3 regions of the Weizmannia acidilactici genome follow, and region 1 is predicted to be linked to each of the others. Evidence: riboswitches for the same ligand, from Rfam matches in the RefSeq annotation. Region 1 holds a riboswitch; each other region holds the start of a gene.
The links. Region 1 has a riboswitch for S-adenosylmethionine ahead of GBH70_RS09455 (sulfite exporter TauE/SafE family protein). Riboswitches for the same ligand answer to the same signal wherever they lie in the genome.

Region 1 (2,263 bases):
TTGCCATTTTTTCAAGTGCTTTAATCGGTACCTTTTCGATCGTACAATCCTCTCCATCAAATTAAGTTTCTTTATTGTGGGGAATTCTTTTTGAATTGAAAATAAGAAAAATCGGACAAATTTTTGCAACCTGTCCGATTCTATCCGCTCTATTCTGCAACTTCTACACCAGGCACGGCCCGTTTATGTTTTCTTGCTGTATAGAAAATCAGGATTCCCCAAATCACAACAATTGCCGTATAGATGATGGTGTACCAGCTGCTGTCCGCATTGGCCAGTTTCAACAAAGTTTGGACATTACTGAACACAATCATGCCGCTTACAATCACGGCAAGCAAATGAGCCGGCATGATTTTGACAAGATAAGCTGCGATCGGCGCTGCGATCAGCCCACCCAACATCAGGGCAATCGTCCAGAGCCAGTTGATCTGCATGGCACCGAGGGATAAAAGAAAGCCGATGCTGGAAGCAAGAGAAACGGCAAATTCACTTGTATCCACCGAACCGATAACTTTCCGGGGTTCAATGTCATTCCTTGACAGCAATGCCGGCGTTGCAATCGGCCCCCATCCGCCGCCTCCGGTTGCATCGAAAAACCCTGCAACAAAACCAAGCGGAATAAAAAATGCATTGGATCGCGATTTCTTTCTGATTTTCAGAGTTCCGTGCGCATTGATTAAAAACCGGACGAGAATATAGATGCCCAGTGCAATAAGGAAAATGGAGATATAAGGTTTTAACGTACTTGCCGGAAGATGGCTGAGTACAGTCGCCCCAAGAAAAGCACCAACAGCCCCCGGAACAACCAATTTCCATATAATACCTTTATCGACATTTCCAAACTTCATATGGGAGACGCCGGATGCCGCCGTTGTAAAAACCTCCGCCAAATGTACGGAAGCCGACGCAACAGCCGGCGCAATCCCGAATGCCAGCAGCAGTGATGTCGAAGTGACCCCATAACCCATCCCGAGGGATCCGTCCACCAGCTGTGCGGCAAGACCTACAAGTGCTAAAACAATTAACTTTTGCATTGTCAATTTCCCCGCTTTCTTGACCGTATAATATTTGGTAATTCTGCCTGTTTAATAATTTCCAGCGTCAGCCTTTCGATAAAATCAGCCCCTTTCGATCAAGTGAAGTATTGCGCATAGGAGGGGCGGAAATTGGAAGAAAGAAAATTTGTACGCCAATTTACAAAAAAATCTTTCCGCCATTACGGAAAGACAGCGTTTTATGTATTTCGCTTATCTTCCAAAATGGTCCCCATTTTGCTGGACTTGGCACCTTACCGTGTGCTGGCAGGTTGTCGGACTTCATTGGGCCAGGTCCCTCCGTCACTCTTGATAAGTCTGTTGTTATGTCAATTTTATCAGAAAGTTGGTAAAAGTCAATGGAATTATTGTAAGTTTTTTTATCGGATTTATATGAAAGGTGAAGTTTGCTTACTTTTCCCCTATATAAGAACAGAAAAAAGCCCCATAAGATTGCAATCTATCTTATGGGGAAAGTTTATTTTGTATACCGGTTCGCATAGCACGAGGCCACAAATGCATCCGGCTTGATTTTCGGCTCCACGCCCATGGATTCCATGCGCGCGACCATTTCATTTACGAAATTGCTCGTTTTGTTCCGCCTGCCTGCGCCGATATCGATATGGCCTTCCATTGTAAAAGAGGCGCCTTCGTACAAATAAGGCAGAATAATATCGATCAGTTCGTTCTTTTTTTCTTCCGTAAACAGAGCGACAATTTCCTCGGTTAAAGATAATTCCAGCGAAATCCGTTCGTGCAAATGGTCCATTCTTCTCGGTACAACCGTTTTCCGGATGCAGGCCCATACACCGTGCCGTTCCTGCTGAATGACAATGCCGGTAATGAATAATGTGTACGTTCTGTGCACTTGTGAATCCGTCCCGACCATTAGGCGGTAATTGCCTTTCGGGTCGAGTTTCATAAAAGCGGCAATATGGAAAAATACTTCTTCGAATGACATATTTTTTTCCTGGAGGTTTTGAAACGACAACTTCATCTCTGCACCACCCATGGCCTTTTCCTTTATTATATGAAAGGCTTTTGTGATGTTGCAGCAAAAAGCTTTATTCAGCCGTTTCTTTTACCCGGAGAGACAAGGCAATCAGCACGGCTAAAATGATCAGGCATACGGTTGTTCCGATTTTACTGCTTCCGCCCAATAAAAATGCCAGAAAAATCCCCGCCAATGCCAAAAACGCAATCCAAGTTACAAACGGATATCCTTTTAC
Region 2 (2,263 bases), on a different contig from region 1:
CCGTGGTGGGTGGAGGCAAATCCGCACTGGGTACTGATGCAGAGCTGTTCAAGCGGAACGTATTTGGCAGCTTCCTGAATTCTGGCTTTGATGGTTTCTTTGTCTTCAAGTTCGCCTTTTTTGGAGGTGAAAATCCCGAGCACGACTCTCGGGCCGCCTTCCGGAACATATTTTAACGGTTCAAAGCCGCCGGAACGTTCATCATCGTATTCAAGGAAGAACCCGTCCACTTTTTCTTTTGCAAAGAAACTGGGAGCAATCTTATCATATGGTCCTTCAAAAGCCCAAGTCGATTGGTAGTTTCCGCGGCATAGATGGGTTGTAACAACCAGGTCTGCCGGTTTGCCTTCAAGAACACCATTTGCAACCCGTAAAGCCAGGTCGATTAATTTTTCTCTTTCCAATTCACTGTCGGAAAATGGAAGTTTTGGTGAACAAAGGCCGGCAACATAGACATCATCAAGCTGCAAGTAACGGCAACCGGCATCATAAAAAGCTTTGATTGCATCCCGGTAAGCTTGAATGATATCTTTTGCATATTCTTCAATATCCGGATAAATTTCTTCATTGCGAATGCCTGCATTGAAAAATTGGTTTGGACTTGGGATGGTCATTTTTGCAATCGCTCGATCACCAACAATTTCTTTAAACTCTATAAAGTCTTTCAAATGTGGATGATCAGGATTAAAGGAAACTTTTCCGGTTACACGGACATCATATGCTTCTGTTTCAACACCGACAAATCGATAACCATGTTCAGGGATGTAACCTTCTACCCCGTTTAAATGTTCCATGAAATCCGTATGCCAAAATCTCCGTCTAAACTCGCCATCGGTAACAGCTTTTAGTCCAATTTCAATTTGTTTATCAACAATTCGTTTAATTTCTTCCGTTTCAATTGTTCTTAATTCCGCCGCAGTAATGGTTCCTTCTTGAAATTTTTTTCTGGCCTCATGGATTCTTTGTGGCCGAAGTAAACTCCCTACATGGTCTGCTTTAAATGGTGCTTTCGCAATGGTTTTTGTTGTCATTGTTTTTCCCTCTTTCTGCAAATTTTTTAAACCGGCTGCTGTGCGCAGAAAGAAATTGCTTTTATGTACGGCCGTGCAATAAAAAAACCTCTTCTTGGCATAAGAAGAGGTTAGGATGCGAAATGAAACCGATACTCTTCTTATCTTCAAGCAATTTGCTTTCTGGAATTGGCACAGTTCTTCAAAAAGACCGCTGCCGAGGCTTCAAAGGGCCAGTCCCTCCACCTCTCTGGATAAGAATTTTTTTAAAATTATTTAATTTACTATCATTTTAAATGTTTTAAGTGATTTTGTCAAGATGAAAATTAGTTTAATTTTAAAAATATAGGCGGTAAAATTGGGTACAAAAGATTGAAATATAGGGCCGGTTAAAAATATAATAAATAGTAAGTAAAGAGGAGGGATTTTATGGAGGCCTTACAAACAAGGCAAAGGTCGATGTTCCAGAAAGTGCTCTGGGTATTTGCCGTTTCGCTGCTGTTTGCGACAGCAGGTTTATATACGGGAAGATTCGTGCCGCCGGGGTTAATGATGCCGCTGATGGTTGCGGAAGTGGCCATGATCATTGCCGCTTTTTGGCTGAGAAGGCGGAAGAGCGTCGGCTATTTATTTGTCTATGCGTTTACGTTTATATCCGGCATTACGACGTACCCTGTCGTTGCTTATTATGCATCCGTGGCCGGAGCTGAAGTGGTACTGCTCGCTTTCGGTTCCACCTTTGGCATTTTTGCCGTCATGGGTACAATCGGCGCGGTTACAAAAAGGGACCTCGGCTTTTTAAGCACGGCATTGCTCGTTGCATTGCTGGCGCTCATTTTCATCGGGATTTTCAGCATTTTCAGCCCGCTTACTCCAACCGGCCTGCTGGCGTGTTCCTTTATTGGTGCAATTGTTTTTTCCTTGTATATTGTATATGACTTTAACCAAATGAAGCACCACAGTATAACGGAGGAAATGGTTCCGCTTTTGGCTTTAAATTTGTATTTGGATTTTGTAAACCTGTTTATTAACATTTTGCAAATCCTCGGCATTTGGGGAAGCGACGACTAAACTGGACGGATTTAAAGAAAGCGCCCGCCATTAAACGGCAGGCGTTTTCTTTTTCACATTTTGTATGATAAAACCGCTTTCCGGCAATGTCGGGATTTTATTCAGCGGAATGTTTAAATTTTGCGCCGGGACATCATAATCAATTTTATTGACAAGAAAATCAAGGGTAGCTTTCATGATTT
Region 3 (2,263 bases), on a different contig from region 1:
GCTCGAGCCGGCCGACCGCTTTGTCGAGGTTACGGACATTCGGGTTAAACGCGGCCGCGACGGAGAAATTCGATTTCCTTTGCAGCGATTTGCCGGAGTAAGAGATGCCTTCGTTGAACTGCTTGATCATCGCGATCAGGTCCATCGACGATAAATCGTACACGCTTGTCGCCCCAGGGAAGTCACCGATTTTCGACGGGTCACCCGTGACGGCGAGCACTTGGTCAATCCCGAGCGCGGCAAGCCCCATCAAGTGCGACTGCAGGCCGATCAAGTTGCGGTCGCGGCACGTAATATGGACGAGCGGACGGATGCCGTGCTTTTCTTTTAAAATCGCGGCAATTGCGATGTTGCTGATGCGCGGGCTTGCAAGCGAGTTATCCGCCATCGTGAGTGCGTCAATGCCGGCATCGTGCAGTGCTTTTGCCCCTTCGAAAAAGCGTTCGGTGCGCAGAGTTTTCGGCGTATCGAATTCAACAATAATGGACCGCCGTTTTTTCGCGATTTCATGGAGCGGCGGTTCGCGGTGCTGCGCGGTCACGGCGATCTCGATTTTCGGCGGGCGTACCGTTTTTTCCGGGCGTACCGTTTTTTCGGTGACCGGTGCGAGGCCTTTGATCCCTTCTGCAATCGCTTTAACATGTGCCGGGGTTGTGCCGCAGCAACCCCCGATCAAGCGGACGCACTGCTCGACAAGTTTTGCGGCGCATGTTTTAAAATAATCGGCGTTATTCGTGAACGTGACCCTGCCGTCCTCGTAATCTAAAAGGCTCGCATTCGGGTAAGCGGACAAATAGGCATGCTCCGGGAGCGGAATTTCCTCAAACGACTGGATCATATGGTGCGGACCAAGCCGGCAGTTCAGACCGATCACGTCGGCGCCGCGGTTTTCGAGTTCTTTGAAAGCTTGCGCGACCGGGGTGCCGTTTTGCAATACGCCCGGTTCGACAAGCGAAAACTGGGCGATGACCGGGACGTCTGCCTCTTTTTTGGCAATGTCCACGACCGTAAATAATTCTTCCGCGTCAAAATACGTTTCGAGCAAAAGCGCGTCCACCCCTTCGCTCAGGAGGTGGAAAATTTGCTCGCGGAATGTGCGCTTGATTTCCGGGAGTGTGGCTTCTGTTTTGCGGTGTCCGCGGATGCCGCCGACCGTTCCGAGGATAAACGTTGATGGATTTGCGGCCTGTTTGGCGATACGGACCGCTTCTTTGTTGATATCGCTCACTTTTTCCTCGAGACCGTACTGGGCGAGCTTGATGTAATTGGCGCTGTAAGTATTTGTTTGGATAACGTCCGCCCCCGCTTCGATGTAAAAGCGGTGGATCGCGTGGATATCATCGGGATGGGTTAGGTTGAATTCCTCGTAACACGTGTCGGCGCCATACGCATACAGCAGCGTCCCCATCGCCCCGTCCGCAACAAGTATGCGGTTTTGCAGCGTTTCAAGAAGGTCCAATGGTTTACACTCCTTTTTGATGGTATGAAAAAAGCCCCCTGGGAAAAGGAGGCGCGATTTTACAAAGTGTCTCCTTATCTATCAGGCATGCCTGTTGGATTTAGCACCGGGCCGGATGGCTGGTTGCTGAGGTTTCACTGGGCCAAGTCCCTCCACCTCTCTTGATAAGGGTATTCAGCTGAACGTGCGTAATATTTCGATTTATTTATACTTTACACTTATTCTGATGCAAGGACAAGGGGGAATTTTTATATCTGAAAAGCGTTTGGTGAATGGATTGTGGAACTTTCTGTGCGGCGGCCGTTTGGAATGGATTTCCTCTTTTTGACGTTTCTTGCGCTATCCAGTATAATGGATTGCGGCAATTTTTAATGATATCTCTTTCCTTAATATATTAGGGAAATATTGAGGACGGGAGTGATTGCGCATGATCCGGCAATTGGAGATGAAAAACAGTGCGGCGGCTTCTGCTGTGTGGGCGCTGCAAATTCCGGCCTATAAAAAAGAAGCCGGACTGATCGGTTTTGACGGGATCCCCCCGCTTAATGAGCGGGTGGAAGATTTAATGGCGAGTACGGAAAAGTTTTATGGGTATTTCGTTGGGGAAAAGCTTGCCGGTGTGGTTTCAGTTGAACGGACGGGCGATTGTGTCATGATCTGTCGGCTGTTTGTCGGGGAACATTTTACCCGCCGCGGGATCGCGCGCAAACTGCTGGAATTTGTGCTCAGCCTGCCCGGCGCCGGCCGGTTTGAAGTGAGTACCGGCGAAAAAAATATCCCGGCTGTCTCGCTGTACTTGAGCAT

Region 2: another riboswitch for S-adenosylmethionine. It lies ahead of GBH70_RS03050 (5-methyltetrahydropteroyltriglutamate--homocysteine S-methyltransferase); the one in region 1 lies ahead of GBH70_RS09455 (sulfite exporter TauE/SafE family protein).
Region 3: another riboswitch for S-adenosylmethionine. It lies ahead of GBH70_RS12480 (bifunctional homocysteine S-methyltransferase/methylenetetrahydrofolate reductase); the one in region 1 lies ahead of GBH70_RS09455 (sulfite exporter TauE/SafE family protein).

Annotation. Positions count from the first base shown of each region.
Region 1 is NZ_BKZR01000022.1:7,288-9,550, forward strand. It holds gene GBH70_RS09455 (sulfite exporter TauE/SafE family protein) at 150-1,034, opposite strand; SAM riboswitch class I at 1,245-1,353, opposite strand; gene GBH70_RS09460 (ribonuclease H-like YkuK family protein) at 1,513-2,031, opposite strand; gene GBH70_RS09465 (amino acid permease) at 2,099-2,263, opposite strand, start outside.
Region 2 is NZ_BKZR01000005.1:74,460-76,722, reverse strand. It holds gene GBH70_RS03050 (5-methyltetrahydropteroyltriglutamate--homocysteine S-methyltransferase) at 1-1,031, opposite strand, end outside; SAM riboswitch class I at 1,169-1,271, opposite strand; gene GBH70_RS03045 (Bax inhibitor-1/YccA family protein) at 1,440-2,081, shown strand; gene cypC (CYP152 family fatty-acid peroxygenase CypC) at 2,112-2,263, opposite strand, start outside.
Region 3 is NZ_BKZR01000035.1:28,536-30,798, forward strand. It holds gene GBH70_RS12480 (bifunctional homocysteine S-methyltransferase/methylenetetrahydrofolate reductase) at 1-1,459, opposite strand, end outside; SAM riboswitch class I at 1,531-1,630, opposite strand; gene GBH70_RS12485 (GNAT family N-acetyltransferase) at 1,887-2,263, shown strand, end outside.